DNA from 2 places in the Pseudoalteromonas sp. PSi26 genome. Region 2 is predicted to be linked to the other one. Evidence: riboswitches for the same ligand, from Rfam matches in the RefSeq annotation. Region 2 holds a riboswitch; the other holds the start of a gene.
What was found. A riboswitch is a leader RNA that binds a small molecule or an ion and turns the genes downstream of it on or off. The one in region 2 is predicted to bind cobalamin.
Positions count from the first base shown of each region.

Region 1 (16,207 bases), on a different contig from region 2:
TAGGCCATATAATCCAGATAATATACGCAAATGACTTTGCGCGTAATCAAGGTCGCTTGCAGTTAACGTGCTCGCCTCTAACCCACCGTATACATCACCATTAAAAGCAAGCGCGGCTTGTTTGGCGTTATTAATGGTAAAGGGTTGAGACCATTCGCTAAAGCGAGCAGCGTTAAGACCAGAAAGCTTATCGCTAATTTTCATTAAACTGCCAATTTGCGCAGGTGTTAGTTCACGGCATACTTTCATGAGTTCCTCGCTGTGCTCGAGTAATTCAGGCTGAGTGAACTTATCGGTTGCCGGTGGCGTGTCGTAATCAAGATTTTTTGCAGGTGAAATAACAGTGATCATAGTTAGCTATTGACTTGTAAATTATTTAATGTCAATTTCAACATTAAATGAAACGAAAAGCACGTTTTGTTTAAATAAATCCTCCCTTAAAAATTCATACATGGCCGTTTTTAATTGATAAGGACATAAGACCTATCAAGCATTGTCACACTGTTGCAGTATGGATGTTATATATTAAGGGTAGATTATTCTTTTAACTTGCTTGGAATGAGGAAAGCAAATGACTTCAGCTCTACAAAGGCTAAAACAACATTCATCTATCGTAGCCGACACTGGCGATATTGAAGCGATCAAAAAGCATCAACCAGAAGATGCAACCACAAACCCGTCGCTTTTATTAAAGGCAAGCGAGATTGAAGCTTATAAGCCTTACCTAGATAAAGCTTGGAGCTATGCAAAAGAAATCGAGCAAGAGCCAGCTAAACAACTTGAGCTAGCATGTGACTATTTTGCTGTATTACTTGGTAAAGAAATTAGTGAAATTGTACCAGGTTATATTTCTACAGAAGTAGATGCTCGTTTATCGTTTGATACTCAAGCAACTATTGATAAAGCACACACATTACTTAGCCTTTACGAAAAAGAAGGCGTAATCAAAGACAAAATTTTAATTAAAGTTGCGTCTACGTGGGAAGGTATTAAAGCCGCTGAGCAGTTAGAAAAAGAAGGGACTAAATGTAACCTTACTTTATTATTTAGCGACGCCCAAGCCCGTGCATGTGCTGATGCAAATGTATTTCTAATCTCGCCATTTGTGGGCCGTATTTTAGATTGGCACGTTGCTAACGGCATGGAAAAACCAACGGATCCACTACAAGATCCAGGTGTTCAATCAGTACGCAGCATTTTTGAATTTTACAAACGTCATGACTACAAAACAGTAGTGATGGGCGCAAGTTTCCGTAATACGGGCGAAATTATTGCCCTTACAGGTTGTGACAAGCTAACTATTAGCCCTAACCTTTTAGAAGACTTAGGTAACCTTGAAGGCGCACAAGAATATTTACTAGAAAGTGATATTCCTAAAGAGCCAAAACCTGAGCCGCTTACAGAAGCGCAATTCCGTTGGTTACATAACCAAGATGCAATGGCAACTGAAAAGCTAGCTGAAGGTATTCGCTCTTTTGCTGATGCACAAGAACAGCTAGAAGCACGTTTTAAAGCAATGTAATTTGCTGAAAAAAATAAAAAAGCGCCGTATTAATTGCGGCGTTTTTTTATGCCTGTAAATTGCGGACTAATAAATCGACCTCCCTCACATCTTTTATCTATAGAAAAATAACTCTCATCGGCTTAAATTTTTTCGTGAACTGTATTGCAAGTGTTAATATTTAAAAACAATACTTTACTTGTATAAATCTTCATTTAACCATCACAACTTTGTAACATCTCTGTCACTTTTTTATTCTATTTTAGCTTTGCCTGTGGTATAGGTAATCTTGAGGTCAATAAAATCAATAGGAGAAGTTCATGGATAGCCTAAACGATATATTAGAGATACTAGAAGGTCCTGATGAAAAAAGAAAAACCTCTCAGAAGAACAAAAAAAGAAAATGGCGCGAAATAGAAGCAATAAAAGATAAACAACGTCTACGTAAGGAATTAGAGGAATTTGATTACTTTGCAGAGACAATTGCAATTGATGAGCTAGATTTTTAATCTCTATACCCACCAATTACACAAAAGCCCTCATTTATGAGGGCTTTTTTAATGCTCAAACTTATTTAACTAAACCTGCCAATTTATGGGTTTTTTACCTTGCTTTAACAGCAGTTCGTTAGTTTTCGAAAAGTGCTTACAACCAAAAAAGCCTCGATGAGCCGACAGCGGCGACGGATGCGGACCACTCAAAATAGAGTGGCGAGTGCTATCTATGCCTTTTCCTTTTTTTTGCGCATGCGCTCCCCACAAAATAAACACAACCCCATCACAGTTCGCGTTAATATGAGCAATAACATTATCAGTAAATTGCTCCCAGCCTAAATGTTTATGCGAGTGCGCTTGTCCTTGCTCTACCGTTAAAACAGTATTTAGTAAAAATACACCTTGCTGCGCCCAGGTTTGCAAGTAACCATGTTCAGGAATAACAAAACCCTCAATATCTGTAGCTAGCTCTTTGTACATATTTTTAAGCGAGGGTGGCAATTTTTTTACCTCTGGCAGAACAGAAAAACATAATCCGTGAGCTTGCCCTTCGCCGTGGTAAGGGTCTTGCCCTAAAATGACCACCCTAATATCGTTTAGAGGCGTGACATTAAATGCATTAAATACGAGCGATTCAGGGGGATAAACAGCAACACCTTGCGCTCGGCGGTTTTCGACTGCGTTTAAGGTTTTCTGCATATAAGGTTGCTGTAACTCGTTGTGTAAAAATGTATCCCAGTCGCTCATTGCATACTCTTTATTTGTTTTCGTGACGCGTCAATTTTACCACACATATCCGCCAGTCCGTCTAGCATACGTGGTGTAAAACGGTGAAGTAAATCGGCGTTAACGTGAATAAACTGATTATTTTTAACCGCAGGTACCTCTGGCCAAGCCTGCCAATTAACATTTGGCTGCGGGGTATTAGACTTTTCGTCTGGAATAATAATCACCTGAGGCTTAGTAACAATAACATTTTCAATGCTGATCTGTGGATAAGGGGTCGTGCTATTAGCAAACACATTATTTACGTGACAGGTATTTACTAGTTGACCAATCCATGTGCTTTCACCGATGGTCATCATTGGCTCGGCCCATAACTGATAAAAGCCAGATATAGGCTGCTTCCCTTGCTGGTTTTTAATAATAGCGGTTAACTTTTGCTTAAAAGCTTTAGCAACCTGTTGGCTTTGCTTTTCGTACCCTGTTAGTTTACCAAGTGTTAGTAGCTCAGTTTGCACGCCTTCTATGGTTGTAGGGTTACTTAAATGAACTTTAATACCCAAGCGCTCTATTTGTGCGATATCTTCCTGCTGATTTCCGCTTTTCCAAGCAATCACTAAATCAGGTTTTAAGGCTAATAATTTCTCAAGAGAAATACCATAGTACCCGCCAATGCGAGCTATATTTTTTGCTTCATGTGGATAATCGGCATAGTCAACGGTACCCACAATATTGCTGCCTGCACCAATGGCAAATAGGTTTTCAACTATGTGTGGGGCGAGTGCAACTATACGTAGTTTTTTAAGCTCAGGCTCTGCGTTCGCCACTGCATTGCTCTGTAAACTAAACAGCAGTAACCCTATAAAAAGCAATTTAACCACTAGTAATCAAACCCTTCTAGTGCTTTTACCCCTGAGTCGAATGCGTGTTTTACATTACGTACTTCGCTGACTGTATCGGCAAGATCAGTCAATGTTCTGTGGGCTGCGCGCCCCGTGATAATAACCGATTGCATAGCCGGGCGATTATTAAGTGCGCTTACTACTTCGTCTAAGTCGATATAACCATAAGTCACCATATAGGTTAGCTCATCAAGTAATACTAGGTTAATACTACTGTCGGCAAGCATGCGCTTTGCCTCTTGCCATGTTGCTTGTGCTGCTAAGGTATCGGCTTCTTTATTTTGTGTATCCCACGTAAAGCCAGTATTCATTACAGCAAATTCAACTCCTGCGCCTTGTAATAAATTACGCTCACCACACTCCCATGTCCCTTTTATGAATTGGCACACAGCGGCTTTTTGACCGTGGCCAACACAGCGTGCTACCACGCCAAAACCAGAAGTCGATTTACCTTTACCATTACCAGTAATAACCTGAAAAATACCTTTAACCTCTTGCGCGGCTTCAACACGGGCATCTACGTGTTCTTTTACTTTTTGCTGGCGCTGTTTGTGTTTGTCGTTTGTTTGTTCAGTCATTATTGTGCCCTTTATAAATCGAGGTAATTTGCGCTATATCTAAATGTGTTTCGCACATGGTTGCTAAACGCGCTAACTGCTGTTCGCGGTGTGTATCAATACTTATTGGATCAATATTTAAATCTGGCTTTACCCATTTTAAAATTTCTATCGTGGCGTTGGGCTCATCAAATAAACCGTGTAAATAAGTGCCCGCAATTGCGTTATCGTCACTTATAAAACCATCGGTTTTAAATCCATGTGGATGGTCATTAAAAGTTAAAAATGGCTTATTAAGCGCGGCCCCTTTACTAATACCTGCATGTATTTCGTAGCCGCTACACGGTGTTTGTAAATCATTTAGCTGCATCGTCGCTGATAATTTAGAGAGTACTTTTTGCGTGCTCAGTGTGGTTTCAAAATCACATAAGGCCAACCCATCCACACTTTTTAATGACGACTCAACACCCTCAGGGTCGTAAATTATGTTACCCAGCATTTGCATGCCACCACAAATTCCAAGTACTTTGCCACCGTAGCGTAAGTGGCGTTTTATCTGATTATCCCACCCTTCGTCTATCAAAAAGGTTAAATCGCCAAGTACGTTTTTACTACCAGGCAATATAATAAGATCAACATCAGGAATGACCTGCGTATGACGTATATAGTTAACATTAATATTTGGGTGTAAACGCAGTGCATCAAAATCGGTATGGTTACTAATATGCGGTACTAATAATATTGCAATATTGATAGTTGCATGGGTAACATTATTGTTTATTGCAACAGCGTCTTCCGCGTCGAGAGTTAAATCGTGAAGGTATGGCAGTACTCCTAAAACAGGCTTACTCGTGTATTGCTCTAACCAATCAAGCCCTCCTTGCAGCAAACTTATATCACCTCTAAAACGGTTAATTACAAACCCTTTTACACGTGCTTGCTCTGATTCGCTAAGTAATGCCAATGTTCCCACTAAATGAGCAAATACACCGCCTTTATCTATATCGGCAATGATGATCACCGGACAGTCTACTTTTTCAGCGTAGCCCATGTTAGCGATGTCGTTTTCACGCAGGTTTATTTCAGCAGGGCTTCCCGCACCCTCAACCAATAAAAGCTCAAACCGTTTTGCTAAACGCTCGTGTGATGTAATGACGGCATCCATAGCGACTTTTTTATAATCGTGGTATCTACCCGCTTCCATGTTGCTAATCGCTTTACCATGAATAATAACTTGGGCGCCTGTATCGCTATTGGGTTTAAGTAATATCGGGTTAAAGTCGGTTTCGGGTTCTACCTTAGCAGCAATAGCTTGCAAAGCTTGCGCACGGCCAATTTCGCCACCGTCGCTTGTCACTGCGCTATTGAGTGCCATATTTTGTGGCTTAAACGGTGCGACTTTTATGCCTTGATTTGCAAATACTCGACAAAGCGCAGCCACTAAGGTGCTTTTTCCTGCATCAGAGGTAGTGCCCTGTATCATGAGTGTTTTCATGGCTATACCTTCGACTTCCTAAAAAAGAGTAAGCTTAAGAAAAACGCACTACCCATAGCGGCCGTGATCACCCCTACTGGCAACTCTTGATTTTGTAGTAAAGAACGAGACAGTACATCGACCCACACCATAAATGTCCCCCCCACTAAGCTAGTTATTAACAGCCCTGCAACGGTTCCCTGCGAGATAAAAAAACGCACAATATGTGGCACCATTAATCCAACAAAACCAATACCGCCACACATTGCCACCAGCACAGCGGTTATTAATGAGCTTAAAATTAACATTACTAACCTAAATTGTTTCACTTTAACACCAAGGGTTATGGCACTTTCGTCACCTAATAACATGGCATTAAGCTGGCGCCTAAAACTAATCATTACGCAGGTGCACATTGTAATTACTAAAAATGGTACCCATAGTATTGCCCACTGCGCACGTGCAAAACTTCCTAAGGTCCAAAATAAAATAGCTGCAACGGCTTGCGGCTCACTCCAATAAAGCAACAAACTCGTAAATGCGCTAAATAAAAACGAGAGCGCAACACCGGCAAGTAACATAGACTCAACTTGCCCGCCCTGCTGCCTTGTGGCAATTAATACAAGTAAGCTCATTGCTAATAAGCTACCAAGCAAGGCTGCTGCCGAAAGCATAAAACCCGCGCTAATTCCTACAAATGCCATAAGTACAACTACACCAAACGAAGCACCTGACGATATACCGAATAAGTAAGGATCTGCTAATGGGTTACGTGTCACGGTTTGTAAAATTAACCCAGCAATAGCTAACCCCGCACCGGCTAAAAACGCCAATAATGTTCGGGGCATTCTTAATTCGAAAATAATACGGCTGGTGAATGAAGCATCATTTAAATAAATAAAACTGTTAAATACATCCTGTATTGAGGTATCTGCAGCACCAAAGCTCAATGCTAAAAATAAACTGACTAAGGTAAAAGTAATACAGATAATTAGTGCAACTGAATGGCGTACATGGATGGCAAACATATTATTTATAACCATAAAAGTAGGTAATATGAGGCGTAACTTTACCCATTTGAGATTCTTGAGGATGATTACTAACCTGAGCGCATACACCAAATACATCATCAAGCATGTGCTCAGTGAGTACTTCTGCGGGCGAACCGGTATGCGTTATTTCTCCGTTTTTAATGACTACGAGCTCATCGCAAAGAGCCGCGGCTAAATTAAGATCATGAAATGAAGCAAACACCGTAACACCAAGAGATTTTGCCAGCTCCATAACCTGTATTTGGTATTTAACATCTAGGTGGCTAGTGGGTTCATCCATTATTAACAGCTGGGGTTGTTGAACAATAGCACGTGCAATGAGCGCACGTTGTTTTTCTCCTCCAGAGAGCGATTCAAAATTTTGATTGGTGTGCTGCTCAAGCCCTACCGTTTTTATAGCGTAAGTGATCTGTGTTTTTTCGCTTTGTGATGTAGAGCTAAATAACGATTTATGAGGAGTCAGGCCAAGAGCCACAACATCAAATAACGACAAATTAAAATGCGATGGCGCCTCTTGCAAAACAACAGCAACGCACTTTGCATATTCGTCACTTTTAAGCTGCCAAATATCATGGTTATTAAACTCTACAATCCCTTCATTAGGCTTATTAAAACGATATAAACAACGCAGTAAACTCGACTTACCTGCACCATTAGGGCCAATTAAGCCCACAAATTTACCTTCGGGTATTTGCACATTAATGTGTTTGAGAATAGATTTATTTGCTATTCCCCACGAGAGATCTTGAACGTTTAATAATGGTGCTTTAGTTTGCAATACTCTGTCCTAGACACGAGTACCCACTTGTAATGCAACCACCAAAAAGGAGTACATTAAAATTAGCATGAGTAGGCCCGCTCATTAAAAATTGATTTGTATCTGACTTATAGCACAGTGCTAATTACAGTTGCGGGAACAGTTGAGGAATTGCACCTCATTCCAAATGAAGCTCTATTATGGGCGGGTAAGTAAATAATTTAAAGCAAAAAAAACCGCGCTAATAACAGCGCGGTTAAAAAGGGAGTGTTTTAACTAATCGTTAAAACTTATATTCCATACCTAAACCTAAGTAATCTTGGTCTACGTTGTTGTCCATATCAAAGCTTGAGTAAAAGCCAAATACTTTAATGTTTTTGTTAAGCTTGTGATCAACACCCACTGAAATAGCTGTTTTATCATCACTATCGTCAAAGTCCATTGCTTGGTACTGAACTTTAAACGTGTTTTTACCCATGCTGTATGCTGCATTTAATAAGTAACCGTCACCTTCAGCTGAACCGTCTACTTTTTCTTGTGTTTGGTACATAGCACCTAGTTTAAAGTCTTCAACTTTACCTTGGATTGACGCACGTACTACATCGTAGCCATTTACTTCGCTGTCAGCTGCAATTGAGGCATATACCGCACTCTTTTTAAGCGCTGAATCACCGTAAGTTACTGCCATTGAGTAACCGTTATCAGCGTCTACATCGTCCTCAGCAATAAAAGTAGCAAGTACTTTAAAACCTTCGTATGAGTTAGAAGTATACGTGATTGAATCACCTAAACGGTTTTCACCCTTGAATACGTTTTTAATATCGCCTTCAAGGTCATTAAATAAATCTAGTTTACCTTGCGCTTGTTTAAATGCAGTGTCGTTACGACCCACTACTACCTGACCAAACGAGCCTTTAACACCAACATATTGGTTACGCGCAGAAATATTATCGTCGTCGCCTTTTGAATCTGCATCTGTTACGTCAACTTGAAACTCAAACTTATAAACTGCTTCTAAGCCATCGGTAATTTTTTCAGAACCTTTAAGGCCAAAACGAGATGCATTACTTTTAATTTCAGTGAACGACCCTTCGCCGTCATCTGTAGACTGAACAGTCACATTTGCTTTACCGTAAACATCAACGTCAGCAAGTACATTAAAAGATAAACCACTTAGCAAAGCGACACATAAGCTCGATTTTACAAATTTCATGTTATTTCCTCGATAATCACAAAAGACTAATTTTTAAAACGACTGCAGTTTGTCACCACTAAATGACAGAAATATTACAAATGAAATATTTTTGACTTTTAAAGTTAATAAAACTGCATTATTTATGAAATTAAAAGGACATGAACATCAATCATACAAATATGTACCCACTTAAAACCCAATTACTAAGCATGTGCCTTAATAGTAGGTAGTAAATTTATGAGTGTTTCTATCAGTTCCTTTTGTTCGTTATCTCTATGGTAGGCTACAAATATATCTCTTGACGTATTTTCTACATTTTTTACATGAAATAATTCACCATTTTCTAAATGTTGCTCAACCAAAACATGTGGAATAAATGCGCTACCACCACATTGTAGTATTAAATCGAGTGCAATTCGTCCGGTACTTGTTCTAAAGTAAGGAGGCGTTTTACCGGTACACTGGCGTGCATGCCAAAGTGAAAATGTCGTTCCCCAGTCAACATACACGTACTGATTATCAAAAAAGTTTTCGTTTGTTGCAGTGTCATACCCACTTACAGGAATAATAGGCAGTTCACAAATACGCTCAACAACTAACTCATCTACTTTTGGTGGATCAAACAAAATGGCTAAATCAAGCGTGCGCTCAAGCAATAATCGCGTGCTTTCTTGTTGAGCTTTAACTTCAGCCACTAAAGAGACTCCAGGCATAGCCGACACAATATTAGTAATACCAAACTGCAAAAAGGCATCCCAAATATTAGGCGTCCCTGCCAAGCTAATTTGTTTATGCATGTTATCAGCAAGGGCTACATCTACTTTGGCGCGCTGCATGCCTGTTATGATCATTTGCGCATGAGGTAATAACCGCTCACCAGGCGCTGTTAATTGAATATTATTACGCTGACGAATAAATAAATTAACACCAAGCCCTTGCTCTAATTGGCGAATACGAAAGCTTACCGCCGACTGCGTTATATAGAGGTTCTCTGCGGCTTTACCAAAATGACGCGTGCGCACTACTTCAACAAATGTTTTTAATAAATCGATATCCACTTTTTTATCCTCACGATAAAAATAACTTGTTTAAAAAAATGCCAAACTTGCATCATACTCCAACTAATTAATAGGGTATGAGGATATAGCTATGAGCATTAACATTTCATTACTACGCCAAGCATTTGTTAGCCAACGTCAATTTTATGATGATCAAAACTTTCCACGTGGTTTTAGCCGCAGCGGAAATTTCACCTTATTAGAAGCCAGTATACTAGAACAACATGGTATTGTTTTAAAAGGTTTATATAGTAAAACGATTGAACCACAAAATGAGCACCAAGAAAATTTTGTAGCCGTAGTAACAGGCTCACAAGAACCCACAAATCCGATTGAGCGAGCATGGTTAAAATACCTAAAGCTTACGACGTGTAAAACAAAGTTTCATACCTTATTTGGCCGCTCAAAAATATCGAGCCCTGCACCAATAAATCATGAAAGTTATTCAGAATCTGACAGCTTATAAACATGTAACCAATTTGCTTTTTGGCGCTTTTACGGTTACAACATGTATTAAGCAGCATTTTTGCATAATATGACCTAGGTGTTCCGTGAAGCGAAAGATATTAATAGTTGAAGATACACCTGCTATAGCGCTTGTGCAAAAACACATAGCGCTTAAGGTAGGCTACGAGGTAGATGTAGCAGAAACGTTAGCGCAAACAAAAGTATTGATTAGCCAAAACGATTATTTTTGTGCGGTTGTTGATTTTATTTTGCCTGACGCACCAATGGGAGAGGCTATCCCCTGCACTGTAGACGCTGAAATCCCGACCATTGTTATGACGGGTAATATAGATAAAAAAACGCGAAACACGGTAGAAAAGTACCCTATTATTGACTACATAATTAAAGAAAATAAACAAGCTTATCAATATCTTGAAAAGCAGCTTAAACGTTTACCTCGAAACGAAAATGTAAAAGTTTTAGTTGTTGATGACTCTATATCAACCCGCCACTATATTGTAAGTTTATTATTACGTCACAAATATCAAGTAGCTGAAGCTGAAGATGGAAAAAAAGCCCTAGAAGTTCTTGCTAGCTCACCCGATATCTCAGTGATCATTACCGACAACGAAATGCCTAACATGAATGGCGATGAGCTATGTAGCGAAATTCGCAGAATTTACAGTCACGATGAAAAGGCAATTATTGGTATTTCTGGTGCTGATTCATCTGAGCTATCAAGCTTATTTCTTAAAAATGGTGCAAACGATTACTTACATAAACCGTTTAATAACGAAGAATTTTATTGCAGGTTAAGTCAAAACGTTGGCATGCTTGAGCAAATAGCAACAATAAAACGCCAAGCCAATACCGATTACCTTACTGACCTCCCTAATCGTCGTTATTTCTTTGAGCAAGCAAATAACTCATTAAAAGAGCTCAGCCTCAAAAAGGCAAACGGTGCACTGGCAATGATTGATATAGATCACTTTAAATCTATTAACGATACTTATGGCCACGATGCGGGTGATCAGGTGTTAAAAGGGCTGGCTATCTGCCTAAAAAAATACTTTGAAAAGTATCTAGTCGCGCGTTTAGGTGGAGAAGAATTTGCTGTTTATTTTGCAGATGAAAACACCCCAGAAGCACTGAAGAGACTTGAAGGATTTAGGTATTTTGTAGCAAGTAACAGCCAAGAGTTTAGTAAAGAAAAAATAAAACTCACCATTTCAATAGGTTTTTCTACAGGGCCCGTTTATCAAATGGATAAGTTATTAAAACAGGCCGACCAAAAACTTTACGAGGCGAAAGAAGCTGGGCGCAATCAAGTAACTAGCTAAATCAATAGTTAAGCAATTTCGGCGGCTGTAATGGCCGCTTTTTTACGCTTACGTGATTGATGATAAGAATCCCAACTAAAGATAGCCAGGGCACTCCAAATACATGCAAAGGTAATAAGCCTTTCTGTATCAAATACCTCATCGTAAAACACCACTGCAAGTATAAACATTAAACTAGGCCCTATATATTGAAAAAAGCCTAGGGTTGTATATTGCAAACGCTTAGCGGCACCAGTAAAACAAAGCAGCGGTAATGTGGTAACAATACCTGCACTTATAAGAAGTAAATTAGTAAACCAATCGTTATTTGGCAGGCTTGAAGTAGCAGAAGGTGTCATCATCCACCAATAAACCACCGCCACTGGCAGCAATATTAGCGCCTCGAGTAATATACCGGGCAACGCTTCAACGGGCAGTTTTTTTCGTAATAGGCCGTACAGTGCAAACGATATCGCGAGTGAAAAAGCAACAACAGGGAACGAGCCAAAACTCACCAACTGTAATATCACACCCGAGAACGCAAGCCCAACAGCCACACCTTGAAATTTTCGGAGGCGTTCACCTAAAAAAAGCATGCCTAATAAAACATTTAACAGCGGATTTATGTAATAGCCTAAACTTGCATCGAGCATATGGTTATTGTTAATCGCCCATATAAATAATCCCCAGTTAAAACCAAGTAGCCCCGAGGTGACAACCAGCATTAGCATCAGTTTGGGCTGTATTATAATGTGCTTAATTTTACGCCAGTACTTTAAAACACTTACCACTAAAATTAAAAATACGACTGACCACACAACACGATGCATTAAAATTTCAAATGCAGTCACATGTTGTATTAACTTGAAGTAAATGGGAGCAAGACCCCACATAACAAAAGCAAGGCAGGCAAATATTGCGCCTTTACGCTGCTCAGTAACAATTGGCATAGTAAACACTTAGTGATTTAAAAGGTCGCCAGTTTACTCGCCAAACAGATTTTATCCAACTAAATACGTGCCTGTTCCAAAAGCGATTTGTACAGATTGCTCGTTATGTAATTCCATTCGGCACACGCACACTTTATTACCCGAACGAATAAGCGTAGCACTGGCGGTAAACACATCCCCTTTTCCTGGCCGCAAATAATCGGTGCGTAAATCAATAGTGCCCAGTGTTGCCAACTTTTTATGCACACTGGGTAAGTCGGCATCGTCTAGTTTTCCTATTACACTTGCTGCAGCAAGCATACCACCGACGTTATCGAGCACCGCTGAAATAATCCCACCATGAAGAATTTTTTGGGCTGGGTTACCTATAAAAACATCCTGCCACGGGAATGTAATTTTAGCTTGTTCTGGACTAAGTGATTCTACCGATATATTTAAAAATTGATTAAACGGCATACCATTTACGAATAGCGCCCCCACTTGTTCAATTAACATTTCTTTATTCATTATTATTCTCTGATATTAATAGGTACATCGAGTAAAACATACCTTGTGTAAAACTACGAGCGTAAAGCTAAAGACATCTCATAAAAAAAACACTAAAATACCCGCCAATGAATACATCAACACTACCTTCAAGCACATTAGTGCGAAAACCCGAGACTGTCCTCAAACAAGTGTTTGGTTACAGCGAATTTCGAGATGGCCAAAAAGCCGTTATTGATGCCGCTTTAAATGCTCAGGACACACTCGTTTTGCTACCCACTGGTGGCGGAAAATCCGTGTGTTATCAAATTCCGGCGTTAGTTCTTGAAGGGGTGACCATTGTTATCTCGCCACTTATTTCACTTATGCAAGATCAAGTCGCGCAGCTTCAAGCTTTAGGTGTAAAAGCGGCTTATGTGAATAACAGCCTAGCACGCGAAGAGCAGCAGTTAGTTTATCAGCAACTTCACCAAGGGCTTATTAAACTATTATATGTAGCCCCAGAGAAAGTATTACAACGTGATTTTTTAGAGCGATTATCGCATTTAAAAATAAGCTTATTTGCCATTGATGAAGCGCATTGTGTGTCGCATTGGGGTCATGATTTTAGGCCGCATTATTTTCGCTTAAACGAACTTAAGCAGCGCTTTGCTCACGTGCCTATGATGGCTCTGACCGCCACTGCAGATAAAGCCACACGCTTTGATATTGTTGAACAGTTAAAACTTCAGCAGCCATATATTCATACAGGCAGTTTCGACAGACCTAATATTCGCTACACAATAGAAGAAAAATTTAAACCTATGGTGCAACTATTGCGCTACTTAAAAGAACAAAAAAACCAAAGTGGCATTATTTATTGCACTAGTCGAAAGCGTGTTGACGACATAGCAGAAAAACTGGCCGACGCAGGCCTTAATGCAGCGGCTTACCATGCAGGTATGAGCAACGATCAACGCCAGTTTGTGCAAACAGGGTTTGCCCGTGACGATATTCAAATAGTTGTGGCAACCGTCGCTTTTGGTATGGGAATTAATAAACCCAATGTACGATTTGTTTTGCACTACGACATTCCTAAAAGCATAGAAGCGTACTATCAAGAAACAGGCAGAGCAGGACGCGATGGCTTAGCCGCCGAAGCAATCATGTACTTTGATCCTGCCGATATAGGCCGCGTTAGGCGCTTTTTTGAAGATATTGACGATGAACAACGTCGCCGTGTAGAAGAGCAACGCTTTAATGCTATGGCAAGCTTTGCTGAGGCACAAACGTGCCGTCGTCAGATACTGCTTAACTACTTCAGTGAATACCAACGCGAACAATGTGGTAACTGCGATATTTGCTTAAACCCACCAAAAAGCTTTGACGGTACGCTTGTTGCCCAACAAGCGCTTTCGTGTGTATACAGAGCTGAACAGCGATTTGGTTTAGGATACATTGTAGAGCTATTACGTGGCGCGAACACGAGTCGTATTCGCGATAACAACCATCATCAGTTAAGTACTTACGGCATAGGTAAAGACAGAAGCAGTGAGTTCTGGCTGAGTATTTTACGTCAACTCATCCACCAAGGATTACTAAGCCAAGATATAACACAAGGCGCCTCTTTGCGCTTGACCGAAGCCGCCCGCGCTATATTAAAAAGCGAGTATGCACTGCAATTAGCTGAACCTCGCTTACAAGCAAAACACGTGTACCAAGATAAGCTCGCGCAATTTAATTACGATAAAAAACTATTTGCTCGCTTGCGTTCATTACGCAAAGAACTAGCCGATGCCGACGATGTGCCACCGTATGTGGTATTTAACGATAAAACGTTAGCCGAAATGGCGCAGCTAATGCCCACAAACGACAGTGAGTTTTTAAAAGTGTCGGGGGTTGGTTTTACCAAATTAAATAAATATGGCGGTGCTTTTTTAACAGCAATTCGCAACTACTTAGCCACACAATAAGCATAATATGAGCAAAATAGATTACGACCACACACACCAATGCATCATCATTACCCCGACTGAGCCACCTCACGATGAAGACTTTGAACTGTGGAGTACATTATTCCTATATTCGGACGATATCGCTATTAGCGAGTATTCGGCGGGAGCCGATAGGCATCAGGTGCGTTTTTCTTATAGCCAACAAACGTTTAATTTAAATTACGAGCATTACAGTCAAAGTATTTGGATTAACGGCGAAGGGCCTGAAGCTGAGCACTTATTAGCAGCGCTGGCCTATTACTTAAGCTAAATTAATTATTTTGTTAACACCCATGCTTTTTACTTACAATTAAATAACAATGATGTAAGCTGATATCACGGTAGTCGTTTGCTACGCAGTAGATAAGAGGCTTAATGGTTAGTAATACGTGTTTTTCGCCCTATAGTGTTGGGTTATTTTGTCTTTTTATATTAATGCCTTGCGCCTTTGCTGAGCAATTTCCCTCAAACATTGGTAGTTGCCCTCTTGAGTCATCAATACATTTGAGTGAAGAAAAATTACGCCGCCAGCTCAGCGATGAAACGCTACTCGTTGCCGCAAAGCCTGATGCAAAAATTACCACTATTACGCTAGAACAACTCAATGTATTTAACACTGCGCTTGAAGAAGAAAATAACGCATTGTTTAGATTTGCTAACCGCGCACATATTCAAACCGAACCTGAAGTAATCAAAAACCTACTGCTTTTTAACTCTGGCGATCTTTACGATGCTAAAAAGCTTTCTGAATCAGAGCGTCTACTGCGAAAAGAAAACTACCTATACGACGCACAAATTAGCGCAACAGAAAACTGTGATGGCGATATAGATGTTAAAGTAATTACCCGTGATTTATGGACGCTCTTGCCAGAAATAAACTTTAGCCGCAGCGGTGGAGAAAATAAATCGAGTATTGGTTTTAGAGAATCAAACTTGTTTGGCTGGGGTAAAAGGTTGTCTTTTTCTCGTACAACCGACAGCGACCGCAGCGGTTATTTATTTGTTTACGACGATCCTAATATTTTTTCTAGCCGCTACCGTGGTCGCATAGAGTATGCCGATAACAACGATGGTAAGCGTCATTTACTTGAGCTTACTTATCCATTTTATGCCATAGACACACCTTACAGCTACGGTATTTTAAGCTATTCAGAACAACGAGAAGAATCCTTATATCGGCGTGGCAAAGAAATTAGTGAATTTGATCAAACAACCGATCTCAATCGCATTTTTATTGGTCATTCAAAAGCACTCAGTAATAGATGGACCCAGAGAATTAGCTTAGGTTATGTAGATGAGCAGCATAAATTTAATGCTAT
Region 1 covers NZ_JBHNYT010000003.1:245,036-261,242, reverse strand. The annotation lists gene yaaA (peroxide stress protein YaaA) at 1-351, opposite strand, end outside; gene tal (transaldolase) at 572-1,522, shown strand; gene ACFI34_RS05020 (DUF3545 family protein) at 1,822-2,010, shown strand; gene ung (uracil-DNA glycosylase) at 2,080-2,742, opposite strand; gene ACFI34_RS05010 (cobalamin-binding protein) at 2,739-3,599, opposite strand; gene cobO (cob(I)yrinic acid a,c-diamide adenosyltransferase) at 3,599-4,198, opposite strand; gene ACFI34_RS05000 (cobyric acid synthase) at 4,191-5,672, opposite strand; gene ACFI34_RS04995 (FecCD family ABC transporter permease) at 5,675-6,679, opposite strand; gene ACFI34_RS04990 (ABC transporter ATP-binding protein) at 6,681-7,481, opposite strand; cobalamin riboswitch at 7,558-7,696, opposite strand; gene ACFI34_RS04985 (porin) at 7,744-8,673, opposite strand; gene ACFI34_RS04980 (LysR family transcriptional regulator) at 8,859-9,713, opposite strand; gene ACFI34_RS04975 (MaoP family protein) at 9,805-10,179, shown strand; gene ACFI34_RS04970 (diguanylate cyclase) at 10,265-11,500, shown strand; gene rarD (EamA family transporter RarD) at 11,509-12,429, opposite strand; gene ACFI34_RS04960 (thioesterase family protein) at 12,481-12,936, opposite strand; gene recQ (DNA helicase RecQ) at 13,044-14,867, shown strand; gene ACFI34_RS04950 (DUF3630 family protein) at 14,875-15,159, shown strand; gene ACFI34_RS04945 (BamA/TamA family outer membrane protein) at 15,324-16,207, shown strand, end outside.
Region 1: another riboswitch for cobalamin. It lies ahead of ACFI34_RS04990 (ABC transporter ATP-binding protein); the one in region 2 lies ahead of ACFI34_RS10530 (TonB-dependent receptor domain-containing protein).

Region 2 (16,207 bases):
TGGTTTTAAGCATATACAAACCCATCCAATTAAATATGTATTTACCGGCCAGAACTGTTGGCTCTTACTATGTAAGCGATTACCATGTTAGATGATCTGATGTTAACCCCAGATGTAAGTTTTTATATTGGAGCATTGGTACAGTGGGGTTTTTTAATGGCCTTTTTGTACTCATTAGTTTCTAGCATTAATACACCTGACAAAAAGCGTGTTTGGTTATCTCTAGTGATGACGGTTTCATATCTATCAAGCCTTTTTATAGATATTCAAACAATTCAGTACCTCGATTTTTTTTATTTTGATATAGCTACTATTTTTGCCCTAGTGGTACTTAATTTATTTATTAAAGAGAGGTTTATATTCGTTTATTTACTAGTGGGGCTCTCAGTGAATGCCATCTTATTTTTAGGAATGCATTTGGATACCGTGGTTTTTAATAACTACGAGCCTTGGCTTTTTACAATAGTTTATTCTTGGCTAGTTAACTTTAACGACTTTGCCATGGTTGCCGTTTTTTTCATTAAAAAAGATTTCTTGCGTTTGGTTAAATTGAAAAATGTTGTGTTGAATCGTAAAACATCGGTGGCTATGTAATGGGTGTTTTTTTGGAGGACTTCTTTTGGAGCCTCGCTGAAATTAGCGAGCTCTTAGGCATACTTATTACATGGTTATTTGTTTTTACATTTTTATATAACTTGTCGGCGGCCATTAATAAATCAGACAACAGCCGTACTCAACTGTCATTCATTATGATGGTTTCTTACACGTTGAGTTTGTACATAAATATATACACACCACTACGGTACCTACAATTATTTTCCTTTGATGTCGTCACTATTGCCGTTATTTTGATTTGGCGATTGTGCTTAGGTAAAGTTATCCCTATTGGCTTTTATTATTTAATAGTAGGGCTTTGTATTAATGCAGCGCTTTTTATGGCCATGCATATTGATCGAATAGTAAGCACAAATTATGAGTTTTGGTGGTTGTGGATGCTTTATGGCTTTTCAACACTTATTGTTGATTTCATAATGGCTGTAGTACTTATTGCTAATAAAGATATTTTAGGTTTGGTAAAACTGAAAAATATTTTACTGAATCGTAAAACACCGGTGGCTAGGTAATGGGTAGTTTTTTGGAGGACTTATTTTGGAGTCTCGCTGCAATTAGTAATCTCTTAGGTATACCTATCACATGTTTATTTGTTTTTGCATTTTTATATAATCTGTCTACGGCCATTAATAAATCAGACAATAGCCGTACTCAACTGTCATTAATTATGATGGTTTCTTATACGTTGAGTTTGTTCATTGACATGTATACATCATTCCTGTTCCTAAAATTATTTGCCTTTGATGTGGTCACTATTGCCGTTATTTTTATTTGGCGGCTGTGCTTAGGTAAAGTGATCCCTATTGGTTTTTATTATTTAATAGTAGGGCTCTGTATTAACGCATCGCTTTTTATGGCCATGCATATCGATACTATAGTAAATCCAACACATGAATTTTGGTGGTTATGGATGCTTTATAGCTTTTCAGCACCTATTGTTGATTTCATAATGGCTTTAGTACTTATTGCCAATAAAGATATTTTAGGGTTGGTTAAATTGAAAAGTGTTGTCTTGAATCGTAAAACACCGGTGGCTAGGTAATGGATAGTAATTTGGAAAGTATATTCCTAAGTATTGCTGAGATTGGTGCGCCTCTTGGTATTTTTATTACGTGGCTATTTGTTTTTACTTTTTTATATAATTTATCCGCGGCTATTAATAAACCTGATAATAGCCGAACTCAACTGTCATTCATTATGATGGTTTCTTATTCGTTGAGTTTGTACATATATGCATATACGCCATCGGTGTTTTTACAATTATTTGCCTTTGACGTTGTTACTATTGCCGTCATATTTATTTGGCGGCTGTGCATGGGTAAAGTTATCCCTATTAGCTTTTATTACTTAATTGTAGGGCTATGTATTAATGCAGCGCTTTTTATGGCTATGCATATTGATACAATAATACAGCTTTATGGTGGATATTGGTGGTTATGGGCGGTATACGGGTTGGTAGTGCCGCTTGTTGATATAATAATGGCTATAGTACTTATTGTTAATAAAGATATTTTAGGGTTGGTTAAATTAAAAAATATTTTACTAAATCATAAATCAAAGCCGGTGAAATAAGGAAAGTGTAGTTTGGTAGACTTTATGTGGAGTCTCGCTGCAATAAGTGAGCTCATAGGTATAATTATTACGTGGTTATTTGTTTTTACTTTTTTATATAACCTTTCTGCAGCGATTAATAAACCTGATAATAGCCGAACTCAACTGTCATTAATTATGATGGTCTCTTATACGTTGAGTTTATACATAGACGCTTATACTCCAGCGCCTTACCTTCAATTATTTGCCTTTGATGTCGTCACCATTGTCGTTATTTTTATTTGGCGGAAGTGCTTTGGTAAGATAATTCCGATTAGTTTTTATTACTTAATAGTAGGGCTGTGTATTAATGCATCGCTTTTTATGGCCATGCATATTGATAGTATTATAAATCCAAATTGCGGATATTGGTGGTTGTGGATGGTTTACGGTATCTCAACACTTATCGTTGACTTCATTATGGCTTTAGTACTTATTACAAATAAAGATATTTTAGGCCTGGTTAAATTTAAAAACAGTGTACTAAATCGTAAAAAACAAGCTGCTGTTTAATGGGGCGCTTTTTGGAAGATTACTTTTGGATGATGGTTTCAATAGCTGAACCTTTTGGTATTTTTATAACGTGGCTATTTGTTTTCACCTTTTTATATAACTTGTCTGCGGCTATTAATAAAACCGATAATAGCCGAACTCAACTCTCATTCATTATGATGGTTTCGTATACTTTGTGTTTATACATAGATATGTATACACCACTTAGGCATTTACAGTTATTTATTTTTGATGCGGTTACGATTGCGACTTTTATTATTTGGCGTTACAGCCTAGGAAAAGTGATCCCTGTCAGCTTTTACTACTTGGTAGGGGGGTTGTCTATTAACGCCACGCTTTTTCTGGCAATGCATGTTGATTTTATAGTAAACCCATATTGCGGTTATTGGTGGTTATGGGGAGTTTACGGGTTAGTGATGCCGCTTGTTGATATAACAATGGCTGTCGTACTTGTTACTAATAAAGATTTGTTAAAACTGGTGTGGTTAACTAAAAAACTAACCACACGTGCTTAATGTATTATTAGAGGCTTAATACCCCTATATTTTTTGCTTTGGTAAAGCACTCACTAGGCTTAATTAGTATTGCAGCCTACTTTTTCTTTGAGTGCTTTTACAATAATAGGGTCTACAAATTCGCTTACATCGCCATGATGACGCGCCACTTCTTTAACTAAAGTAGATGAAATAAAAGAATTCTTTTCAGCCGGTGTTAAAAATACACTTTCAAGGTCGGGGTTTAGGCGGCGATTCATGTTTGCTAATTGAAATTCATAATCAAAGTCAGACACCGCTCTTATACCGCGAATAAGTACGTGTGCATTGTGATCGCGTGCTAAATCGGCCAGTAATCCAGAAAAACCAATGACCTTTACGTTATCTAAGTGGCTTAATATTGTGTTTGCTAGCGCCACACGTTCTTCAAGGTTAAAACATGGCTGTTTACTTGGGTTATTAGCAACAGCAACCAAAACAGTGTCAAACATTTTGGCAGCACGTTGTATTAGGTCTGTATGCCCATTAGTAAGTGGATCAAAAGTGCCGGGGTAAATTGCAGTAACGTTCATAAGGTTCACAAATTATAATTTTGTAGCAGTTTAACAGTGTTTACAGAACAAATCAGCCCAGTTGCTAGTGCAGCCATTAGCGGTAATTTTAAGCGTTGTTTAGGGCGTGTTTTAATTGTTAATTTTGTTTATACTGCCTATCCAAATTTGAGTGTAATGTAGCCAATAGACTATTTGAGTATTAGTATATGAATACCAAGGAAAAAATAATACACACCAGTATTTCGTTGTTTAATGAAAATGGTGAGCGTGCAATCACAACGAACCATATTGCATCGAGCTTAGGGATGAGTCCGGGGAATCTTTATTATCACTTTAAAAATAAAGAAGATATTATTCGCCATATTTTTGCGCTTTACCGTGATCACTTAAGTACACATTTTAAGCCTATTGATAAAGACGACGATGCATTTAGTCATTTAACTGCTTATCTCGACTCGCTATTTGAACTTATGTGGCGTTTTCACTTTTTTTACGACAACCTTGGCGATATCCTCTCTAGAGATACCGACTTAAAACAAGCGTATATTGATTTTCAGCTTGAGTTATTAGAGCAAGTTCGTAACGTTATTTTGGGATTGCGTGATAAAGGCATGATTGCCATTGACGAACAAGACGTGACCGAGTTAGCACACACACTTAAACTCACTGTTAGCTTTTGGACACCTTATATAAAAGCACGAAGACCCAGTGGTGCGTTGGCTGAGCAAGATATTTATTATGGTATTTTAAAAGTATTGGCTTTATTTAGGGCCTACAGCACAGAAAAAAGCAGTGTACAGATGAACCAACTTCGCGAAAAGTACACGGCACTTGCACAACAAGCACCGGCAGTAGCATAACGCCTCATTTATTGGCTGTTTCCTAGACGTTAAAATTTTTGCTATAATCGCGCGCCAAATGCCTGGGAGCGCGAATTCCCGCAGTCTAAGAGTGAACTATGCTTAAATTTATCGTCAAACTACACCCCGAAATAGCTATCAAAAGCCGCTCGGTTCGTAAACGCTTTACTAAAGTGTTAGAAAATAACATTAAAATTGTATTGCGTCGTATTGACGAAAAAGTACAAGTAAGAAACAACTGGGATAACATTTCAGTTGTCACTAAATTAACTGACGCGCAAACTCGGTTAGACTTTATTGATGGTTTGCAACGCATTCCAGGTATAGTGCAATTTATTGAAGTGACCGAAGTCGAATTTAGTACTTTGGACGAAATTTATCAAAAAACCTTTGAGTTAATTGGCCACACAATTGCGGGTAAAACATTTTGTGTACGTGCAAAACGTATAGGCCAACACGACTTTACCTCAACTGATTTAGAGCGTTACGTTGGTGGTGGTTTAAACCAGCATGTTGAAGGTGCTCGCGTAAAGCTTAGCCGCCCAGAGGTGACTATTCGTCTAGAAGTAAAAGATGACAAAGCCTATATTGTTACGCAAACACACTTAGGTATGGCGGGCTTCCCTTTGCCAACTCAAGAAGATGTGCTGTCGTTAATGTCGGGTGGGTTTGACTCAGGTGTTGCTAGCTACCAAATGATACGAAAAGGTGCGCGTACGCACTTTTTGTTCTTTAATTTAGGTGGCGCTGCCCACGAAATTGGCGTTAAACAAGCGAGTTACTTTTTATGGAAAAAATACAGCTCTACTCATAAAGTAAAATTTATTACGGTCGACTTTGAACCTGTTGTTGCCGAAATTTTAGAAAACGTTGAGAACAGCCAAATGGGCGTTGTACTCAAGCGTATGATGATGCGTGCCGGTAGCGCAGTGGCTGAAAAGCTAAATATTCAAGCACTTGTAACGGGTGAGAGTATTGGGCAGGTGTCTAGCCAAACGTTGGCTAACTTAAGTGTTATTGACCGCGTAACTGAAACGCTTATTTTACGTCCACTTATTCAGCACGATAAGCAAGAGATTATTAATATTGCGCGCCAAATTGGTACCGCTGAAATGGCTGAAACTATGCCAGAATACTGTGGTGTTATATCTAAAAAGCCAACGGTAAAAGCAAAAATAGACGTGATTAAAGGCGAAGAAGAAAAGTTCGACTTTGATGTACTTGATACCGTTATAGATAACGCGCGTGTTATGGATGTTCGTGATATCGACGTAGAAGCTAAGCAAGAGCTTAAAGAGGCTGAGTCGGTTGCCGATTTACCGCCTGGCTCTGTGGTTGTTGATATTCGTTCACCAGAAGAAGAGGACGCCGCGCCGCTTGAAATTGAAGGTATTGAAGTAATCCACTTACCGTTTTTCCGCTTAGCTACTAAATTTGGCGACCTACCAAAAGATAAAGATTATTACCTGTATTGCGATAGAGGTGTAATGAGCCAGTTGCAAGCGCTTATTTTACACGAGCAAGGCTTTACAACGGTAAAAGTGTATCGTCCTTAAAGGGTAAGTAAATACGTTAATAGTTTATAAAGCGTGGTTTATACCACGCTTTTTTTTGCCTGAATTTTAGCAAGTAGCTCATTATTTGTAGGGGTATTAATGTTGTAGCGTTTGCCTTGCTCGCTAATATACCCACAAATGGCCTTTATTTCTGTTGGTCTGTTATTAGCAATATCTTGCTGCATTGAAGAGTAATTTTCAGCGGTAAGCGCCATTACGGTGTAAGCATTATTTAACGCATCAGCTAAAGCAATATTCAACCCTTTTGCGTTAGCAACTCTGCAGCCCTCATAAAGTAAACTCATTATCGTTGCGCTAAATACAGGGGCACGCAATTGGCCGTTTTTTATATTGTGAAGTGCAGTTAGTGGGTTAATAGCCACATTAACCAACAGCTTTTCAAATCGAAGTTGCTCAATGTTATTGACCACTTTTAAATTGGGAATTGCTTGAAGTAGTGGTGATATAAATTGTGGGTTTTTAGCTGCAAGTTTATTACAGCCACCAATCATGCTTTGCCCTTCACCGGTATGTTGCACAATGTACTGGGTAGACTTGAATCCGGCCATGCTGGTGGTTAAAAAGTATAGTGCTTGCTTAGTGTGTAACTGAGGAATAAGCTCTTCAATATTTCCCATTCCATTATGAGAAATTACCAGTGTTGAATTATTAGCTAGGTAAGGTTTTACTTGTGTAAACGCGTCTTGAACCTGAAAAGCTTTAACTGTAAAAATAACAACATCATAACGAGGTTGCTGCACCAGTTCACCTAAATTAATAAAGCGTGCATTAATGTTATGTGAAGGGGCATTTTTACGGCTATAAAAACGCGTATTGCAGGTTGGTTTGCGTGTTAAAACATGAACATTATTTTTGTGACTTAAAAAGTGGCTTAGTAACAAGCCAATAGCGCCATCGCCTACAATTAAAATATTAGTCATAGGGATTCTTTTTTCGAGGTGTAAAAATAACTCTTAGTAAAAAGTAACTAGCAGCACCAGCAAAATCAGCGATAAAATCGCCTATAGAGGCTTGCCTATAGGGAAGTGCATCTTGCATTATTTCAATTGATGCGCCGTAACCGGCCAATAACAAAATTTGTGCGTACAAAGGAAGCTTAAACGCTTTATCCATAATAATAGCAAGCACAAAAAAAATCCCAAAATGGGCTACTTTATCAATGTGTGGAAATAGGTTAGCTGCGCCTTTTATTTCTTTGGCAAATAAAAAAGTAAACGCCACGATGCTGAGCAAAAAAACAGCTTGGTAAACACGCCTTGTCACGTAAAATCCTAGAGTAGCTTAAAAAAGAAACTTGAGTATATCAAACTAAATGAGTATCGCACCTGAACAAGATGCAGAAAAATGTAAAGATTTATAGTTTTAGCGTTATAATTGCGTCATAAAAATTAAGATTGAATAGTTAGGAGAAAACCAATGCCTTCATTTGATATTGTATCTGAAGTAGAAATGAACGAAGCACAAAATGCGGTTGATAACGCAAACCGTGAACTTGAGACTCGCTTTGACTTTAGAGGTGTTGATGCATCTATTGAGCTAAACGACAAAACAATTAAACTTAAAGCTGAAGCTGATTCACAGGTTATGCAGTTGTTTGATATTTTAGCCGGTAAAGTTTCTAAGCGTGGTATGGATGTAGCTAGCTTAGAGTTGCAAGATATTAGCCGTGCAGGTAAAAATGTATTTCGTAACGTTGCGCTAAAGCAAGGTATTGAAAAAGATGTGGCTAAAAAAGTAGTAAAAGCCATTAAAGATTCTAAAGTAAAAGTGCAAGCGGCTATTCAAGGCGAGGAAGTACGCGTAACGGGTAAAAAGCGTGATGACTTACAAGCTGCTATGCAAGTGGTGCGTACTGCCGATTTAGGTCAGCCATTTCAGTTTAAAAACTTCCGCGATTAATTATAAAAGCCTTTTTGGGCGCTTTATAAATAAAAAGCCAAATAGCCGCGCAGGTTATTTGGCTTTTTTATAAACGCTACATAGTTTTTGTTTTTAATTGATTCGCTTTTTAGCTGTATAGACGTCCGTTGACATTTTTTATTAAACTCCTCACAATAGCGGCCTATTTTCAAGGTGCTTATTAATCTTTTCAATGGTTTGATTTTTTTAATAAGATAATCGGGAAGTTGGTGCGTTTTCATGATGACTACAATCCCAACACTGCCCCCGCAACGGTAAAGTAATACATAAAGCTATGTACTTACTGAGTCCGGAGACCGGCCTTGATGTAATCTTACTTAGTTCTTTGCGGTGGGCAAAGAAGGGGAACTTCATGTTAAAAAAAACAACTCTTGGCGTTGCAATTACTGCTGCGCTGTCACTATCTGTATCTGCTGCAGAGCAATCAATCGAAACCATTACGGTAACCGCTAATAAGTTTGAACAATCAATTACTAATGTATTAGCGAGTGTAAATGTTATAACTCGTAATGACATTGAAACCAGTAATGTTCGCGACTTACCAACGCTATTAACCACTCAAGTTGGGTTTCAGGTTAACCCTAACGGCGGTTTTGGTCAAAATGCAGGTGTTTCATTGCGCGGTACAGGGTCAGGTGATACGCTCATTTTAATAGACGGTGTACGCACCGGTTCGGCAACGCTTGGTCAAAAAGCATTAAGTAATGTGCCATTAAATAGTATTGAACGCATAGAAATAATTAAAGGTTCACGTGCAGCTATTTATGGCTCTGATGCGTTAGCAGGTGTTATTAATATTATTACTCGGGAGTCAGATAACCTTTCGGTTAGCGCTACGTTTGGATCTGACGCGTACCAAGACTACCAGATTGCTGGCTCTGTAAAAGCAGGCGATGTAACAACGGCTTTTAATGCTGGGTTTGAAAAAACAGATAACTTTGATGTACTCCAAGGTGTTGCTCCCGATGAAGACGGCTTTGAAAACAAAAACCTTGGCTTTAAAGTAAACTATACCGACACACATTTCGGTAACTTTAAGTTACTAGGGCAATACAGTGAAGGCTTTGCTGATTACGACAGCCGCTTTAGTCCTGCCGATAGTACGATTGAGCGAGGGGATTTTAAAAATTACCAGCTTTCGGCTGGTTGGAATAAAGACTATAAAAACCAAACTCACAGCCTTGATATAGCATTTGCAACGGATGATTCAGACAACCGTTATGTTGATTTTTCTCAAGGGCCAACAACGAGTACCTTTGTTACTAAGCGATCACAAATTGACTATAACGGTCAATACCGTTTAAACGACACCTTAAACATTAGTGGTGGCGTTAATTGGTACAACGACGATGTATCGCAAAGCTCAACCATGTTTGAAGTAGAGGAACGTGATGTATTAGCGGTATTTGTTGGCGCCTATTACGATGCGGACGAGTTGCTTGCCAATTTAACCGTTCGCCAAGATGACGATGAGCAATTTGGTAATGAAACAACGTACACAGCGGCAGCTGGCTATCACTTATCTGAAGACGCAACTTTCAGAATAAGCCAAAGCACGGGCTTTAAAGCGCCAACATTTAATGATTTGTACTTTCCTCTTTACGGCAATGCCAATCTTCAACCTGAAACGTCAGTAAATCGCGAGCTTGGCTTAAACATTGACTTTGAAACCGCACGTGTTGATGTCGCTATTTTTAGAAATGAAATTGAAGATAAAATTGCTTACGACACTAATTTTGCACTCACCAATATTAATGAGGCTCAATATGAAGGTGTTGAGTTTAGCCTGGTTAATCAAATTTTTGGTTTTGATAGTAATGTGAATTTTGCTTACCTAAGTGCCGAAGATAAAGAAACAGGCGAAGCGCTTAGAAACGTTGCCAAACGAACCTTTAATTGGGAGTTTGCAAAACAGCTTGGTGCATTTGATATGAGCCTAGCAATGCAATATCGCGGTGAGCGAGCTGGGGCGGTTTCGCAATTGGGTTCGTATACGCTTTGGAATTTAGCGGGCAATTACCAAGTAAATGATGAAATTACGGTGTCGCTTCGTATAGAAAACGTATTCGATAAGGAATACAACGCAGTCGATTCTAACGCTGATTTTACAACAGGGCAGGTGTATTACTACAACACGCCAGAGCGCCGCTTTTTTGCTGGCATAGATTACCAGTTTTAAATAATCTAAATAAAAAGCCCGGTTTTACCGGGCTTTTTTGTGTTTTTACTCAGCTAAAAACTCTTTAAATACGGTTTCAAACTTATGTAATTTTGGTGCGATTAACATACTGCAATAACCCTGTTGTGGGTTTTCGTTGTAGTAATCTTGATGATAGTGCTCAGCAGGGTAGTAAGTTGTCACTGGGCTGACTTCGGTAACAATAGGCTCACTAACATGGGTTTGTAGCTGTTCAATCATAGTGTTAGTAAGCGCAAGTTGTTCGTCATTATGGTAATAAACAACACTTCGGTATTGTGTGCCAATATCGTTACCTTGGCGATTTAATTGCGTAGCATCGTGCAGTGTAAAAAACATCGCGAGCAATGTTTCAAAGCTTACAATAGTGCTATCAAATTCAACTTTTACTACTTCGGCATGGCCCGTTGTACCACTGCATACTGATTTGTATGTTGGATTGTCAGTATTGCCACCGGTATAACCCGAGCTTACATCAGACACGCCATTTACACGCCTAAATGCTGCGTCAATACACCAAAAACAGCCACCACCAAAGGTTGCTACTTGCGTTGTTGAACTCATAATTATTCCTAATATTTGACAAAGGTCACGCAAAGCATAAAGCTTAGCGCCATAACAACAAGGTTACGACGCGTTAGCTTGCTTAGATCTCTTCAAGCGGTTTTTCGGCTGCTTGTTTATTAAGTTTTTGTTGTAAATATTCAGGCGATTGTGTGTTACGAGCAAGCGCATAATACGCTGCTGGCACAACAAATAAAGTAAGTAGCGTTGAAACAATAACCCCGGTAAATACCACAACACCAATTACCATACGGCTTTCAGCGCCAGGGCCTGATGCTAATACCAATGGCACTGAGCTCATAACCGTTGTTAGCGATGTCATTATTATTGGGCGTAAACGTTGTGTAGCCGCTTGTAATATTGCTTCGCTAAATTCTACACCTTTGTCGCGTAATTGGTTGGTAAATTCGACAATGAGTATCCCATTTTTAGCGCTTAACCCTATGAGCATAACAATACCAATTTGGCTGTAAATATTAAGCGTAAGTCCGGTAGACCAAAGGCCAAACATCGCGCCCATTAAACCAAGCGGTACTGTTAGCATAATTACAAATGGGTGCATAAAGCTTTCAAATTGCGCTGCCAATACCAAAAAGGTAACTGTTAGCGCTAATACAAATACGTAGGTCATTGCTGATGCGCCTTCGTAATAAAGCTGAGATTCACCTTTGTAGTCTATTGCGCCGTCAATATCATTTTCTTCTGCGGCAACATTGTTTAAAAAGTTAAGTGCTTGTTCGAGTGTGTAACCATCGGCTAAGTTTGCGCTTAAGGTTATTGAGCGCATACGGTTGTAACGGTTTAAGCGTGAGGCCGTTGCTTCTTCTTTTAAGCTGATTAAGCTGTCTAGCGGAACAAGCTCACCACTGCGTGATTTAAGGTATATATTTGAAATATCGGTCGGGTTATTAAAGTCTTCTTTTGTACCTTTCAAAATTACATCGTATTCTTCACCTCTATCTATAAAGGTTGTCACACGACGCTGACCCAGCATGGTCTCGAGTGTACGACCAACATCAGACACAGACACTCCTAAATCGGCCGCTTTATTTTTATCAATACTTACTAAAAACTGTGGGAATGTTTCTTTGTAATCATGATCGATTCTAACAAGGCCTGGGTTTTGTTCTGCACGTTTGATAATACGGTCACGCCAATCGGCAAGCTGATCATAATCATTACCTTGTAGAACAAATTCAATAGGGCGAGATGAACCGCCACCGCCAATACCTCTGCGCATAATAGCAAACGCACGTACATCGGTGACTTCGCGCATTTTGCCACTAATTTCATCCATTACTTCCCACGTAGAGCGCTTGCGTTTGTCCCAATCAGCCATACCAACAATGGCAACACCGCCGCTACCGCCCCAGCCAGGAACACGAACAAGCACACGGCTTAGCTCGCCAGACTCGGAGTAAGGCATAAGGCGCTCTTCAATTTTTGCCATATTGGCGGCATTATTTTCGTAGCTAGCACCCTCAGGCCCGCTCATCATAATGAAAAAGGTGCCGCGGTCTTCTTTAGGTGTTAGCTCTGATGGCACTTGCAGTAACAGTGAATAACTCACAAAACCCGCTAAAACTAAGCTGACTAACAAGCCCCACTTTTTGGTCATATTTGTTGAAAGTGAATGACGGTAACTGCGCTCTAATTTAGTAAACTGGCGGTCCATCCATTGGCTGAATTTATTTGGCTTGTCGGCGCTTTTTAGAACTTTTGAACACAATGCTGGTGCAAGCGTAAGCGCGGTAACACTTGAGAAAAATACAGCGGCGCTGACAGCCATTGCAAATTCGGTAAATAACGCACCTATTCGGCCATCCATAAATACTAAAGGAACAAACACCGAAATAAGCACCAATGTTGTTGCTACAATTGCAAAACCTACTTCTCGTGCGCCTCTATATGCTGCAAGTAATGGTGGTTCGCCAAGCTCTATGCGGCGGTGAATATTTTCAAGCATTACAATAGCGTCATCAACAACCAAGCCAATAGCAAGAACTAACGCAAGTAGGGTTAGTAAGTTGATAGAATACCCCATAGCGAGCAAAAACATAAAGCTACCTACCAAGGCTACCGGTACAGTAACAGCAGGAATAAGCGTTGCACGAATGTTGCCTAAAAACAAAAATATCACTAAAACAACTAAGCCCATAGAAATGGCAAGCGTGCTATATACTTCGCTAATCGATTCTTTAATGAATACAGACGAGTCGTAACTGTCTTGAATTGTTGTGCCTTCAGGTAGGTTTCGTTTGATTTTTTCAAGCTCACTACGTGCGTTGTCTACCACGGTTAATGTGTTTGCTTTAGCTTGTTTTACAATACCCAGGCCAATCATGTTGCGGCCGTTACCACGGAACAAACTTTCGTCGTCGGCGGCCTCTAGTTGAACATCGGCTACTTCGCCAAGGCGAACTAGATAGCCATCTTCGCCACGTTTAATTACTAAATTTTTAAAGTCGCGCTGATCTTTGTAGCTTCGGGCTGTGCGAACGGTAAAATCGCGATCAATTGATTCAATTTCACCAGCAGGTAACTCAACATTTTCTGTGCGCAGAGTGTTTTCTATATCGCTTGAAGTTATGCCGCGCGCAGCCATTGCTTGGCGGTTTAACCAAATTTTCATAGCGTATTGACGCTCGCCGCCAATTCGTACATTAGATACGCCATCCACAACGGCTAAGCGGTCAACAATAAAGCGCTGTGCATAATCAGAAAGCTGTAATGAGTCCATGGTTTCACTATTAAGTACAAACCATGCAATAGGGCTTTCATCACTGTTTGATTTAGATACCTCAGGCGGACGAACTTGCTCAGGTAAGCTGTCGAGTGCACGTGCGACACGTTCACGTACATCGTTAGATGCTGCATCTATATCGCGGCTAATATTAAATTCAATAGTAATGTTTGAGCGACCATTACGGCTCGACGAATTAATACTTTTAATACCCTCAATACCCGATATACGGTTTTCGATAACTTGGGTTATTTTAGTTTCGATTATCTCCGCTGATGCCCCGGTATATGAGGTGCTGATATTTACAATCGGAGTTTCTATATCGGGGTATTCGCGAAGCGGTAACATGCTAAATGCCACTAAACCAAAGGTGAGTAGCAATAAGTTAATTACAATCGCAAAAACGGGGCGTTTAACGCTAGTGTCGGTAATTTTCACGTATTACCCCTTAACACTAACTTTACTGCCCGAGCGAATTTTAATCAGCCCTTCAGTAATAATTTGCTGGCCATCGGTTAAGCCTTCATCAATAGCTACCCAACCGTTATTTCTGCTTGCAACGTGTACTTCTATTTTGTTTGCTACGCCATCTGTAATTTTAAACACGTAGTGTTTGTCTTGTAGTGGTATAACGGCTTTTTCAGGAACCATAAGTGCTTGGCTTGTACTTAGCTCAAGTGCCGTATTTAGCAACATCCCAGGGCGTAATAGGCCCGATTTATTGGCAAAACTAGCGGTTACTTCAATGCTGCGTGTTACGGCGTCAATACGTGAGCTAATATGCGTTACTTTTCCTGTGAATGTTTGACCGGGGTAAGCGTCGTTTTGCGTTAATACTTTCATGCCAATGGCAAGTTGCGCTAAATATTTTTCAGGGACTTTAAAGTCTACTTTTATAATACTAATATCATCAAGGGTAGTGAGTATGGTTGCATTATTAACATAAGCACCTACAGATATTTCACGTTTACCTAGCAGGCCAGAAAAAGGCGCACGAATGGTCATTTCGCTTAAGGTTGTTTTAGCGCTTTCGAGCTGTGACTTGGCCGCGTCTACAACAGATAACTGCTCTTCTAGCAACGATTTAGCTGTAGACTGTGTACGTGAAAGTTCTGTAAGGCGGTTAAGCTGACGCTTTTCTTCTTGTAAATTAATGCTGAGTTCTTCAACGGCCAATTCTTCTTGTCTGCTTTGCAGTTGCACAAGTTTTTGACCTTTACTCACTAAGTCACCATCTTTGAAAAATATGTCGGTAACGTAGTCGTTTTGTGCGCTTTTGATATAAATAGCTTGATTTGCGCGTGCGCTACCAATTGCTTCTATCATTACAGCGTTTTCTTGGGAGGTGACTGTGTGTGCAGAGACCTGTGTAGACATGTTAGAAAAATTAGCTTGTTCGCCATGGCTTGAGGGTAAATATAAGTAAACACTAAATATTAAAAGTAGTGTAATAATGAATGGAAAAAGAGCTTTGCCTGATTGTCTAGAGTACATCGTTTTCATACCTGAAAATTAATTATAAGTATTGTACGAAATAAGACCGGATAAAGTCTGTTATGTGTCTCATAATTTTGTGCGTTAGGCGTAAAAGTAAGTAATATTAAAGGTGTGTACCGGTTTTTATTTAATTAAAGCGATAAATATATGAATTTTAAAACATCTTGTAAGGCCTGTTTGACAGCCAGAAAGGTAATTTTATGGGCTATTATTATGTTTATATTTTATATGGTTTTTTATCAGTATGGATAAACACACTAAAAAGCGCATTAAATACCGTGCGCAAGGTTCACGTAATGGTATTGAAATCCTGATAGTGGGCGCTATTGGTTTAGTATTTATTATGACATTTAATTTACTAAGATCAGGCGCAATCAGCATTGTTGAAATTTTTTTAGTCAGTGCCTGCCTTGGGGCTATTTTTGTAGGTTTTTTAAAAACCCAAGAACCTTATTACAGCGTAATTTTAAGTGAATCTGCTATTGAATATAGGCATAAATATGGCCGTTGGTGTTTATCTCATAACAACTTTCATTCTTGCGGTGTTCCAAAAGTAGAAAAAGGCTTAGAGCATATAGAGCTAAACGCGGTTGGGATAAAACTAAATGATATTGATGAGTTTTTAATGAATATAACCCCTAGAATTGCGGGTAAATTACTTATAGAACAACGACATTTTTTTATGCAGGCTGTTCAAAATCATTGCAAAAATGGCAATTGCCCATCAGAATGGTTAGTAGAAGATACACAACATCGATCTGCGCGTGGAATTAGCTATAATGGTTTAATAGCTATGTTTGCAAACAGAACCAAGCACTTTAAGTTGTTAACAGGGTATGATTTATTACTACCTGCCAGTGTACTAGATACCGATATTTGGGCTTTTAGCGCTAATTTAAATAAATGGAAGCGCGAGCCACATCAGTTTATAGCGTCGCAGCTTAAAGATTAAACTGCGGCTGTAGGAAAAGACAATGAGCCAAGAAAGAGCCTTTTTAAAAAGTGGTCGTAATACCATAATACATAAAGACAAAAAACTTGATTTAGTGGTTGTTAACTCTGACATCCACCCACGAATTAAAGTAA
Region 2 covers NZ_JBHNYT010000008.1:52,294-68,500, forward strand. The annotation lists gene ACFI34_RS10470 (hypothetical protein) at 85-594, shown strand; gene ACFI34_RS10475 (hypothetical protein) at 594-1,124, shown strand; gene ACFI34_RS10480 (hypothetical protein) at 1,124-1,654, shown strand; gene ACFI34_RS10485 (hypothetical protein) at 1,654-2,184, shown strand; gene ACFI34_RS10490 (hypothetical protein) at 2,209-2,715, shown strand; gene ACFI34_RS10495 (hypothetical protein) at 2,715-3,230, shown strand; gene coaD (pantetheine-phosphate adenylyltransferase) at 3,290-3,781, opposite strand; gene ACFI34_RS10505 (TetR/AcrR family transcriptional regulator) at 3,970-4,623, shown strand; gene thiI (tRNA uracil 4-sulfurtransferase ThiI) at 4,722-6,179, shown strand; gene ACFI34_RS10515 (ketopantoate reductase family protein) at 6,218-7,120, opposite strand; gene ACFI34_RS10520 (VanZ family protein) at 7,113-7,463, opposite strand; gene ACFI34_RS10525 (YajQ family cyclic di-GMP-binding protein) at 7,617-8,099, shown strand; cobalamin riboswitch at 8,276-8,439, shown strand; gene ACFI34_RS10530 (TonB-dependent receptor domain-containing protein) at 8,473-10,299, shown strand; gene msrA (peptide-methionine (S)-S-oxide reductase MsrA) at 10,345-10,881, opposite strand; gene ACFI34_RS10540 (efflux RND transporter permease subunit) at 10,964-14,062, opposite strand; gene ACFI34_RS10545 (efflux RND transporter periplasmic adaptor subunit) at 14,066-15,118, opposite strand; gene ACFI34_RS10550 (DUF2982 domain-containing protein) at 15,366-16,073, shown strand; gene ACFI34_RS10555 (hypothetical protein) at 16,096-16,207, shown strand, end outside.